3 regions of the Methylosinus sp. LW3 genome follow, and region 1 is predicted to be linked to each of the others. Evidence: predicted binding sites of a transcription regulator. Region 1 holds the regulator's gene; each other region holds the start of a gene.
What was found. Region 1 encodes LexA, which represses DNA repair genes until DNA is damaged. Its sites were predicted from a motif close to TGTTCNNNNTGTGTTCNG; they were not measured.
Positions count from the first base shown of each region.

Region 2: ssb (single-stranded DNA-binding protein) is a predicted target of LexA. The motif match lies at 1,554-1,571, and genes of this name have one in related genera.
Region 3: METLW3_RS0122770 (ImuA family protein) is a predicted target of LexA. The motif match lies at 1,590-1,607, and genes of this name have one in related genera.

Region 1 is NZ_AZUO01000001.1:1,098,427-1,102,608, reverse strand. It holds gene METLW3_RS0105420 (AsmA family protein) at 1-1,689, opposite strand, end outside; gene lexA (transcriptional repressor LexA) at 1,793-2,497, opposite strand; gene METLW3_RS28115 (hypothetical protein) at 2,638-3,303, opposite strand; gene METLW3_RS0105410 (LLM class flavin-dependent oxidoreductase) at 3,589-4,182, opposite strand, start outside.
Region 2 is NZ_AZUO01000001.1:1,753,675-1,757,856, forward strand. It holds gene METLW3_RS0108885 (class I SAM-dependent methyltransferase) at 1-142, shown strand, start outside; gene METLW3_RS0108890 (amino acid permease) at 142-1,482, shown strand; gene ssb (single-stranded DNA-binding protein) at 1,663-2,190, shown strand; gene METLW3_RS0108900 (YgiQ family radical SAM protein) at 2,285-4,182, opposite strand, start outside.
Region 3 is NZ_AZUO01000003.1:276,889-281,070, reverse strand. It holds gene METLW3_RS0122775 (DNA polymerase Y family protein) at 1-886, opposite strand, end outside; gene METLW3_RS0122770 (ImuA family protein) at 801-1,553, opposite strand; gene METLW3_RS0122765 (ATP-dependent helicase) at 1,798-3,861, shown strand.

The DNA of each region.
Region 1 (4,182 bases):
CGAATGGCCGGAGCGAATATCCATCGCGCTCGACAAAGGCCGCTTGTCGACGCGGCGCAGCGCGCGCTCGAGATCTATGCCGCCGACCTCGCCCTCGCTCAGCGTGAGGCTGGCGCGGCCGTCGAGATCGCGCGTGATCTGCGCGACGCTGTCGCCAGTGGCGTCGAGCGTGAAATTGGCGTCCAGCGCGCCGCCGAGATCGGGCCGTGCGGCGAGGTCCCAGGCGAGCGCGCCGGCGTCGACCCCGGTCAGCTGCGCATTGCCGTGAAACTCCAGCGCGCCCGCCGCATTGGCGGCGAAAGTGGCGCGGCCCTTCACCGTCCCCTTATAGGCCTGCGCCTCGGCGAGCGAGAGCTCGAGCCTTCCGCCGCGCAGCAGCAGCGATAGAGCGGCGTCCTCGAGATTCAGCCGCAATATGCGGGCGCGCGTCGCCGAAAGGCGCAGATCGACATCGGCGTCCTGAATATTCGGCAGGACGAAAGCGTCGCGGCTCCATTGGCCGTCGGCGCCGGAGAGCGGCGGCAGATCGGCGATCATCGGCTTCAGCGACACGAAATTGCTGGCGAGAGTCGCATGGACGATGGGCTTTTCGCCCTCGTGCCGCAGCGCGAATGTGCCCTCGAACTCATTGTCGTCGGCCGAGAGCTTCACATCGGTCAGCTGAAAATCGCGCAGGCCGACGCTGGCCTTGGCGGAGAGCTGCACATTCTCGAAGGCGCCGGGCAGCGGCGCGCTCACCTTGGCGAGGCCGAGCGCATGGCGCAGCGAGGGCGAAGAGGCGTTGAGCCGCCCCATATAGCGCGGCTTGGCGCCGATCTGGCCGAAGCCTTCCGCCTCCAGCCGCACGCTGTCCGAATCGAGCCGCACAGTGACCGGCGTCTGCTCGCCGCGCAGCAGCGCGCCGGGCTTCAGCACCCAGAGCATGGCGCGCGGCCGCTCGCCGCCCCAGGAGAAAGCGGCGTCGAGCGTCGCCGGCGAGCCGACGGTGCGCCAATCGAGCGTCGCGTCAATGTCCTGCAGCGTTTCCTCGCCGCCCGAATATTTGAGCCTTGCGACGCCGGAGACGATGGAGACGCCGCCGAGCCGGGCGCGATCGGCCTTCTCGGCCGCCGGCGTCGAGGGCCGCGCCGCCGCGGCGCGCACAGCTGCGCCGGACGTGCTCATCGGCTTGCGATCGAGATCGACCTCTATGGCGGGGCGGATGAGCTCGATATCGGCGATTTCCAAACGGCCGGCCAGCAGCGGCAGCAGCAGCACATTGCCGTGCAGCCTCTCCGCCTCGATGGTCAGCGCGGCGGTGGGATCGGCGAAGGCGATGCTGTCTATGGTGATGTGCGGGCGCGGCAGCAGCGAGAAGGTCGAGCGGCCTTTGGCGGCGATGAACAGGCCGGATGAGGCGTTGAGCTGGCCCGAAATCTCCTCGAGCAGCGCATTGGTCGAGAAGGTCCAAGGCGCGAGCGCCGCGCCGAGCGCCACTGCGGCGACGGCGCCGAGAGCGATCAGCCAGCGGCGCGAGAGGCGCGGGAAAGGCAGGCGGCGGCTTTGGCCCAAGGGCTTGGATCCTTCGATTTCGCGCATCGGGCCGGTCGAGTGCGACATTCCATCGTCCATGTAGAAAAAAGCGGGCGGCCGCGGGCCGCTGGCGATGCAGCGCGCGCCCTCGGCGAGGGCGCGAGACGAGAACAACATGCCTTTATCGCTCTGCCGCTACGCGAAAAGGCCCGCGCGCCAAAAGCGCGCGAGGCCGGACCATGGCGGCAAAGGGCGGCGAGATCGTGGCGGCGCGAGGCCCTCAGTATTTGCGCAGAAGGCTGACCAGACGGCCTTGGATGCGGACGCGATCCGGCCCGAAAATGCGCGTCTCATAGGCCGGATTGGCGGCCTCGAGCGCTATTGACGCGCCACGCTTGCGCAGGCGCTTCAATGTCGCCTCCTCGTCGTCGATGAGGGCGACGACGATATCGCCGGTGTCGGCGCTGTCCTGCTTGCGCACCACGACGACGTCGCCGTCGAGAATGCCGGCCTCGATCATCGAATCGCCACGCACCTCGAGCGCGAAATGCTCGCCGCCGCCGAGCATATCCGGCGGCAGGCTGATGGTGTGGCTGCGATTCTGCAGCGCGGAGATGGGCGTGCCGGCGGCGATGCGGCCCATGACCGGAATCGCCACCTGCTGATCGGACTCGGGCTCGCCGGCCGGAACGGGCCGCACGCGGCCGAGCGCGCCCTCTATGACCGAGGGCGAGAATTTGCCGCCGCGCGCGGCGACGCGGGGCGTCGCCGATTCGGGCAGGCGCAGCACCTCGAGCGCGCGGGCGCGATTGGGCAGACGGCGGATGAAGCCGCGCTCCTCGAGCGCGAGAATGAGCCTGTGAATGCCGGATTTGGAGCGCAGATCGAGCGCGTCCTTCATCTCGTCGAAGGAGGGCGGCACGCCGGTCTCCTTCAGGCGCTCATGGATGAAGCGCAGCAGATCGCTCTGTTTCTTGGTCAGCATGGAAGCCCCCCGGCGCCGCCCGCCCGCGTCGCGCCACGTCCGAACCTAGCCATGATGGCGCGGGTTCATAAACAAATCATGAACGGGAGGATAGGCGTTCTCGGTGCGTTCCGCAAGGGAGACTCTTCGGCGGTCCTTGGTCAGGGAGCATGAATGCATTTCCAGTCAGAAACATCGTGATCCAAATCTATTCGGGCTCGCTGAGAACGCCATTCAAGCGATTTATCCCGACTGTTAATGACAAACCACTGCCCTCGGTCATTAACATTGTCCCGTCCCGAAGAACGGAATGGCCCCGCAATCACCCCGTTTTCATACCCCTTTGAGATGACGCTAAACTTGTCGGTATCACAAAACCAATCAGGCCAACCCAATTGCACGCCTCCAGGCACACGCTTGTTAATTTCATGCCAGTATTTTGCTACCCCTCCGCGAGGAGAAACTTTGTTTGGCGGGACCCCTAGTTGTTGTCTCACATACGCCTCATCGAACCACTCTTTCTCGACTACAACTTCTGCTGGCGGGAACATAAAAGCCTCGTTTGTTGATAACAATACATAAAGATCAGATCGTGAGCTAAAAAATAAAATAGTAGCCCCACTGTCAAAATGGGTCTGCGACGCCACATCACTCTTCTGAACAGCCCAATGCTCAACCGATAATTTTCCCCCAAACTCTTTAGCCGTGTCAAAAACTTCTCGGTCAATATTCGATAAGAAAAACCTATCTTTATTTAGCTGAAAAATGCCAAGAATTATTGCGGAAAAGACGGCGCCAGCCACGAACCATATCAGACGCCCCTTCATGTCATTTCGAGCAAGAAAAACTAGATACCCGGATGCCACGGCAGCGGCTAGGAGAACGACGGTCGCCGCGATAGGCAACCCTTCCCAGTAGGCGGAAACGAGGGCCGGCAACGAGGTTGCAAAGGGCCAAATTTGCGAACCGGCATTTATTATAACATCAACTATCCGTTGATGTGACGCCGTTGCGGGCTCAGATTCTCTAGTTTCCATTCGCTAAGAATAGCAGAGTTCTTGCTTGATTCGAAGAGTCGCTCACACAGGCTACGATCCTACGGTTCCGCCCCTCTACTGCGCCGCCGCCGCCTCCACCCCCAGCATCGGCCGCACATGCCGCGCGAAATCCTCTAGCGAGCGCAAGTTCTTCTCCGCATCCCGTGAGATCGGCTTCAGCAATATCGCCCGCGCGTCGGTCTCCTCGCGATAGGCGGCGATCTTCTCCGCCACTTCGTCGAAATCGCCGATCAGCGAGCGTTGCAGCAGCCCTTCCTCGGTCAGCGAGGCCGGCGCCGCGCCGTCCTGGCGGGCGAAATTGCCGCGCATGCGCTCGGCGAAGCGGGAGAGGAAGGGAACAGCCTCGGCCAGCGCCTGCTCGCGGCGCGGCGCGGCGAAATAGAAGCGCGCCATGGTGAAGCGCGGATCGCCCTCCGGTCCCGCGGCCTCGCGATAGATGCGCAAGGTCTCCTTGATCTGTTCTATGGGGAAAGGCGGGCCGGCCATCACGCCATGGCCATTGCGCGCGGCGTAGCGAATCGCCCCCGGCGTGGTGGTGGCGAGATAGGTGGGGATGGGCTTTTGCAGCGGGCGCGGCGTGAGGCTGAGGCCATTGGCCTCGTAATGCGCGCCGGTGAACGTCACTTTGTCTTCATAGAGCAGGCGGTT
Region 2 (4,182 bases), 660 kb from region 1:
CTCGCCGGACGGCCCGCCCGTGGAACACCGAATACCGCCCGAGCAAGTGACGAAGGAACTGGAAGCCGCCGGCTATTCTCTGGTCGAGAAGCACGATTTCCTGCCGCGGCAATATTTCCTCGTCTATCAGAAGCGCGACTGATGGGCGCGCCTTTCGAGCCCGCCGCCGAGGGCCGCGCGCCCGGCGGCGAGCGGGGACGGCCGGAGCGCAAGCTGCTGGGCTTTTCCGGCGCGGTCGCGCTGGTCATCGCCAACACTGTCGGAACGGGGGTCTTCACGACCTCCGGCTTCGCTCTGGCGGATCTCGGAGAGCCGGCTTTCGTCATGCTCTCCTGGCTGATGGGCGGCGTCTATGCGCTCGCCGGCGTCGTGGTCTACTCCGATCTCGCCGCCAAATATCCCGAGTCGGGCGGCGAATACGTCTTCCTGCGAAATACTCTGCATCCTGCGCTGGGCTCTGTGGCGGGATGGATTTCCCTCGTCGCGGGATTCACCACGCCGATCGCCGCGGCCGCTCTCGGCGCGCAGCTCTATCTGGCGCGCGCCGGCGGTCCCGGCGCGGCGACGCCATGGGTCGCCACGCTCATCGTGATCTGCCTCGGCCTGCTCCACGCCGGCGCGCCCGCCAAGGGCGTCGCATTGCAAAATTTCGCGGTCCTGATCAAGGTCGGCGCGATCGTCGCGTTCATCGCTTTCGGCGCCCCCACGGCGGGCGCGGCGATCGCGGCCGCGCCGCCGCTTTCGCTCGAAGCCTTTCAGCCCCTGGCCTTCGCCGGATCGCTCGTGTGGATATCCTATGCCTATTCGGGCTGGAACGCCGCGGTCTATGTCACGGGAGATATCGCCGGCGGCGGCCGCACGGTGGAACGCGCGCTCTATTCGGGGACGCTTCTCGTCATCGGACTCTACCTCGGCGTGAGCGCGGTGATCCTCTATGGCGCGCCTCCGGGACAAATCCGCGGCGTCGCCGAATCCGGCGCGCTCGCGGCGTTGGCGATCGGCGGTCCGCGCGCGGAGCAGGCTTTGAGCGCGCTCATCGCGCTCGCGCTCGTCACCTCGGCGTCGTCCATGCTGCTGAGCGGACCGCGCGTCTATGCGAGAATGGCGCGGGACGGCGCGCTTCCGGCCGCATTCGGCCGACTGCATGGCGATCATCCGCGCTTTGCCATACTGGCGCAGACGGCGTTCAGCCTCATCGTCATTTGGAGCGCAGGACTTCGCGATCTCCTGGAATTCGCCGGCGTCACGCTGAGTCTTTCGGCAGGAGCTGTCGTCATCGGATGGCTTCGACAAGCGATGCGTCATGGCCTCGCGCCGGGGAAGCTTCCCGAGCTATGCGCCGCCATCGTGTTTCTGACGACGACGACAGGCATCATGATCTCCGCTCTGATGATGCGGCCGGCCTCGGCGATTGCCGCCGCCGTGCTGATCGGCGTCGGCCTTTTGGCTTATGCGCTGAGCCGTCCGAGGACGGCGAATTAGCCTGGGCGTGTTCTTCGCTGCGGTGAAGACGACAGGAGGCGGGGGGCGTTGCGCGTCACGGCGGGAGGTGCTAGAACAAAAAAAGAACATCGCGTGAATTGTGGACAAGGCGGCGGAACGTCTTCGCGCTCGCGCGTTTCGGACTAAGGTGCCGCGAGCATCATCAAGGCGGAGAGGATCATGGCGGGCAGCGTCAACAAGGTCATATTGGTCGGCAATCTCGGGCGTGACCCTGAAGTGCGCACGCTGCCCTCGGGCGACCGCGTCGTCTCTTTCTCCGTGGCGACGACGGAATCCTGGCGCGACCGCAACACAGGCGAGCGCAAGGACCGCACGGAGTGGCACAATGTGTCGATCTTCAACGAGAATTTGGGGAAGATCGCCGAGCAATATTGCCGCAAGGGCTCCAAGATCTATCTCGAGGGCCAGCTGCAGACGCGCGAATATCAGGACAAGGACGGCATTCAGCGCCGCGCGACCGATGTGGTGCTGCAGCGTTTCCGCGGCGAGCTGACTCTGCTCGACAGCAAGGGCGGCGGCCGCGGCGAGGGCGATTATGAAGGCGGCGGCGGCTCCTATCAGTCGAGCGGCGGCGGCTCCAGCTTCGGCCGCTCCTCGCCGATGGAACGCCCGCCCGCCGAGCGCTCCCCGGCGCCGGCCGGCGGCGGACGTTTGTCGGAGCAGCTCGACGACGATATTCCGTTCTGAGTCCGGAGGGAGATCGCGAGCCCTCGATGAAGGGCGGGGTCTGTTCCCTCCCCCGCGAAGCGGGGGAGGGCCGGGGAGGGGGCGCTCGAAATCTCTATGAGCTCCGCGAGCGCAGCCCATTCGTCCGGAACTCCCGCGACTGCGTCCGCGCGCCCTTCTGGCCTATGCGGCGGCCTTCGCCGCCCTTGCCGGTTCCAACCGGTTGCCAGCCCGGCACGAGATGATGCTTGCCGGGGCCGATGAGATCGGCGCGGCCCATGGCTTTCAGCGCCTCGCGCAGCACAGGCCAATTCTCGGGATCGTGATAGCGCAGAAAGGCCTTGTGCAGGCGGCGCTGGCGCAGGCCCTTCACGGCGTCGACCTTTTCCGACGCGCCGCGGCGCACCGGCTTCAGCGGATTGAAGCCCGAATGATACATGGCCGTCGACAGCGCCATGGGCGATGGCAGATAGGTCTGCACCTGATCGGCGCGATAGCCGTTCTTTTTCAGCCACAGCGCCAGATTCAACATATCCTCGTCGCTCGTGCCCGGATGCGCGGCGATGAAATAGGGGATGAGGAAATATTGCTTCTTGGCCGCCTGCGCCGCCGCGTCGAACAGACGCTTGAAGCGGTCGTATGAGCCAATGCCGGGCTTCATCATCTTGGAGAGCGGGCCGCTCTCCGTATGTTCGGGCGCGATTTTGAGATAGCCGCCGACATGATGCTCGACCAGCTCGCGCACATAGGCCGGGCTCTTCACCGCGAGATCATAGCGCACGCCCGAGGCCACCATCACTTTCTTGACGCCGGGAATTGCGCGCGCCTTACGATAGAGCTGGATCAGCGAGTCGTGGCTGGTCTCGAGATTCTTGCAAATATCCGGATAGACGCAGGAGGGCCGCCGGCACAGCGCCTCGGTCTCGCGATCCTTGCAGGCGAGGCGATACATATTCGCCGTCGGCCCGCCAATGTCGGAGATGATGCCGGTGAAACCTTCGGTCTTGTCGCGGATCGTCTCGATCTCTTTGAGGATCGAGCCTTCCGAGCGCGATTGAATGATGCGCCCCTCATGCTCGGTGATGGAGCAGAAGGAGCAGCCGCCGAAGCAGCCGCGCATGATCGTCACCGAATGACGGATCATCTCCCATGCAGGGATAGGCTGCGTGTAGGACGGATGCGGCGCGCGCGCAAAGGGCAGATCATAGACGCCATCCATCTCCGCCATGGTCAGCGGAATGGGCGGCGCGGTGAGCCAAATATCGCGCGTTCCATGACGCTGCGTCAGCGGCCGCGCATTGCCCGGATTGCTCTCCCGATGCAGCACGCGCGAGGCGCGGGCGTAGGATTCGGGGTCATTGGCGACCTGCTCGAAAGCGGGCAGGCGTATGACGACAGTCTCGCTCTGCGCGTCCTTGCGCATGCGGCCTTCGTCGGGCTCGTCAATGTCCTCGGCCGAGGCCTCGATCCAGTCCTCGGGCGTCGCGTCGCGCGTGAAGGCGACGCCGCGGATATCGGAGAAATCCTGCGCCATGCCGCGCTTGGCGATGCGATGCGCGACCTCGACCAGCGCGCGCTCGGCATTGCCATAGAGCAGCAGATCGGCCTTGGCGTCGAAGAGAATGGAGCGGCGGACCTTGTCGGACCAATAGTCGTAATGGGCGATGCGCCGCAGCGACGCCTCTATGCCGCCGAGCAATATAGGCGCATCGGGGAAAGCCTCGCGGCAACGCTGGGCGTAGACGATGACGGCGCGATCCGGCCTTTTGCCGCCTTCGCCGCCGGGCGTGTAGGAATCATTGTGCCGCAGCCGCCGGTCGGAGGTGTAGCGGTTCACCATCGAATCCATATTGCCGCTGGTGACGCCGAAGAAGAGATTGGGCTTGCCGAGCGCGCGGAAGGCGGAGGCGTCGCGCCAATCCGGCTGCGCGATAATGCCGACGCGAAAGCCCTGCGCCTCCAAGAGGCGGCCGATGATGGCCATGCCGAAGCTCGGATGGTCGATATAGGCGT
Region 3 (4,182 bases), on a different contig from region 1:
GGCGATCGTCGACCCGGTGACAAATGAGGTCGAGACGTTTGGCCCCCAGCCCCTCGGCCTCCAGCCCGGCGCAGAGCTGGACGACCAGCTCGCCGATATGGCGGGCGATGGTCTCGGCCGCGCCGATAGGCTCCGCGAAATTGCGCTTCACCTCGATCAGCTCGCCCGGTCGGATCGGCTCGATCGGCTCGCTGAGAATTCCGAGGGCCTGATCGATGCGGCGGCCGAGCTGCGGCCCGAAACGCAGAGTGAGCGGCGCGCGCGGTTGCGCGAGGAGATCGCCGATCCGCTCGAAGCCGAGAACATGGAGCGCGGCGACCATGTCGGCAGGCAGGCGAAGCGCGGTGAGCGGAAGGCCCGTCAGCACGGAACCGCAATGACCGAGCGGCGCGATCAGCACGGGCCGCGCGGCGTAGCGAGCCAAGGCGTGCGCCGCGCCCCAGCTGTCGGCGATCGCAGCACGCGCACGCACGCCGGACGATGAAAGCCTGTCGATCAGGCCGGCGAGCATGGTCTCTTCGCCGCCGTGAAGATGATCGGCGCCGGTGGAGTCGATCACCAAGCCGTCCGGGGGATCGGCCGCGACGATAGGCGCGTAGCGTCGGAGCGCCCACAGTGCGAGACGGTCGAGACCCTGGGCGTCTGCCGCGGGGTCGTGATCTCGAACGACGAGGCCCTGCACGAGAATCCGCGCCTTGGCGGCCGGCATTCCGACGCGCGCGCCCGAGGCCACGGCTGCCGCGTCCGCAGCCTGCACCACCTGCCTCCTCCCGTCGTGACCGATCAGGACGAGCGGCGTCTCAGCCGGCGGCGCCGCGCCGCCCGCCTGCCGTCGAAGCCGGTCTGTGGGCCAGCTCGGCAGGAACAGCGAGACGACCCGAACCATCACACGCCTCCACCTCGAAATCCGCGCTTTCACCGGCGCGGACGCGGATCAGCTCCAGGAGCCAACGGTGGCGGCCGACGCCGGGGACCGGCAGAGCCGCCGAGGGCATGACCGAGACGCGCCATCGGGTCGCCGCGGCAGTCGGCTGACCGAAGTCGACGGCTTCGGATTGCCGGCGCCAGCGCCGCAACGCGAGCCCGATCGAGCCGCTTCCCTCGGCGCAGAGCTGGAGACGCCGGGACGCGGTCATGTCGAGACGCGCGACTTCTCCGACGACCGCGCCGAGACCGCCGTGCCGCAAGCCTTCCTCGACACATGCGAGCACTGTCTTGTCGTTGCCGGCCTCGACATAGATCACGCGATCGGGCGCTAAGCCCGCCTGCGCCAGCGCCGGGGCGAAGAGGTCGGATCGCGTGATGACCCAGAGAACCTTGCCTTTCGTGCGGGTCGCGATCCCGGCGGCGAACAGCGCCGCGGCCGCGCCGTCCACGGCGCCATTGCCGCCGCCAGCGACCTCATGGAGCGCGCCGAGGGGGAGACCACCGCCCGGAAGACGCGCGTCGATGTCGGCGATTCCGAACGGAAGGACCGATTTGACGCGCCGGGCTCGGCCTTCGATCTTCTCGATCTGCGCGCGCAACGACTCTATGGCGGGCTCGTGCCGCAATCGCCTTCTCGACCTCTGGGTGTGGGTTCAACGTCATGTTCCCTAAATGTTCTCCCCTTCGAGGTCGGGAGTCAAGAGGACGGGGTTGCGGATATTTCTCTGCGAGGAAGGCCGCGCGAACGCTTCGTGGCGCCTCGAGCAATTTCGAGGCGCCGCAGCTTCGATTTTCGTGATACGCCGCCATTGCGAACAAAACAAGAATCATGGTTCAGTCCGCTGGCCCGCTCACCCTGCCGATTCGCCCATGACCGCCGTCGCCTATCTCGAAAAGCTCAACGCCGAACAGCGCCGCGCCGTCGAGCACGGCCTTGCTGACGGCTCGTCGGCCTCCGCCGGCGGCCCGCTGCTCATCATCGCGGGCGCAGGCTCCGGAAAGACGAACACGCTCGCCCATCGGGTCGCGCATCTCATCGTCCGGGGAGCCGATCCGCAGCGCATGTTGCTGATGACCTTCTCCCGCCGCGCCGCCGCCGAGATGACGCGGCGGGTCGAACGCATTTGCGCCGAGGCGCTGGGCGCCAAAGGCGGCGGCGACGTGCTCGCCTGGGCCGGCACGTTTCACGCGATCGGCGCCAGGCTGCTGCACGAATATGCCGGCGCCATCGGCCTCGATCCCGCCTTCACCATCCATGATCGCGAAGACTCCGCCGATCTGATGAATCTCATCCGCCACGAGCTCGGATTCTCGAAGACCGAGAGCCGCTTCCCTGCCAAAGGCACATGCCTTTCGATCTACTCCCGCGCCGTGAACGCCGAAATCCCGCTCGAGCAGGCGCTGCTCGGCGCCTTCCCTTGGTGCGCCCGCTGGCATGACGAGCTGCGCCGATTGTTCGGCGCCTATGTCGAGGCGAAGCAGGTGCAGAATGTGCTCGATTACGACGATCTCCTGCTCTATTGGGCGCAGATGATGCAGGACGAAGCCCTCGCAGAGGAGATCGGCGGCCGCTTCGATCACATTCTCGTCGACGAATATCAGGACACCAATCGCCTCCAGGCCTCCATCCTGCTCGCCTTGAAGCCGAAGGGCCAGGGGCTCACCGTCGTCGGCGACGATGCGCAATCCATCTACTCCTTCCGCGCCGCCACTGTGCGCAACATTCTGGAATTTCCGAAGAGCTTCGCGCCGCCCGCGGAAATCGTCACGCTCGACCGCAATTATCGCTCGACCGAGCCGATCCTCGCCGCGGCCAATGCAGTGATCTCGCTCGCCGCCGAGCGCTACGCCAAGAACCTCTGGACAGAGCGCCGCTCCTCGGAGCGCCCGCAGCTCGTCACCGTGCGCGATGAGAGCGATCAGGCGCGTTTCATCGCCGAGCGCGTGCTGGAGGCGCGCGAAGCCGGCATGACGCTGAAGCAGCAGGCGGCGCTGTTCCGCGCCTCGCATCACAGCGCCATGTTGGAGCTGGAGCTCGCCCGCCGCAACATTCCCTTCGTGAAATTCGGCGGACTGAAATTCCTCGACAGCGCCCATGTGAAAGATGTGCTCGCTTTGCTGCGCTTCGCGCAGAACCCGCGCGATCGCGTCGCCGGCTTTCGCATTCTCCAAATCCTGCCCGGCGTCGGCCCCTCCTCCGCGCAGAAGATTCTCGACTTCCTCATCGAGCGCCCGGACCCGCTCGCCAGCCTCGCCGAGGCGCCGACGCCGCCGCGCGCCGGCGAGGAGTGGCGCGGCCTCGTCGCGACGCTGCAATTGCTCCATGCGAGAGAGGGCTGGCCGGCGGAAATGGAAGCGGCGCGCCGCTGGTATGAGCCGCATCTCGAGCGCCTGCACGAGGACGCGCCGTGCCGCCTCGCCGATCTCGTCCAGCTCGAGCAGATCGCCGCCTGCTATCCCTCGCGGGAGCGCTTTCTCACCGAGCTGACGCTCGACCCGCCGGATGCGACCAGCGACGAGGCCGGTCCGCCGCTGCGCGACGAGGATTATCTCATCCTCTCGACGATCCATTCCGCCAAAGGGCAGGAGTGGAAGTCGGTCTTCGTGCTGAACGCCGTCGACGGCTGCATCCCCTCCGATCTCGCGACGGGAACGGCGGCGGAGATAGAGGAGGAGCGCCGGCTGCTCTATGTCGCGATGACGCGGGCGAAGGACAGCCTGCGCCTGGTGACGCCGCAGCGATTTTTCACTCATGGCCAGCCGGCGCAGGGCGACCGGCACGTCTACGCCGCGCGCACGCGTTTCATTCCCGCGGAGCTGCTGCGGCATTTCGACTGCGCGAGCTGGCCGGCCGCGTCAGCGGTGGGCGAGCGTCTCATCGGGGGTGGGCTGCGGGTCGATGTGCGGGCGAAGATGCGGGGGATGTGGGGATGAATGATGAACCGACGAAGCCGAAGGTGAAATGCGTGGTCTATGCGGCGCGCCACCCGCTCCTGAATGAAGTTCGGTTCAGGGAATGACACAGCACGAAGGGAGCCAGAATACGTCTGTCTTTGACCCATAACTGCCATTCAACTAAAAGAGCTTTGCGCAGCCCTTCGATGACCAGAACCTGTGCGACGTGCCAGCTTAGGCTGAAAAGTAGCCATCGCCCAGGGGTTTGGAGCCACCACTCCTAATTAGCTCATGGAACTCCAGTCGGATATGAGGCGGCGGTGATCCAGGGGATTGCCAGAGACCGCCTGTCGAGCCATT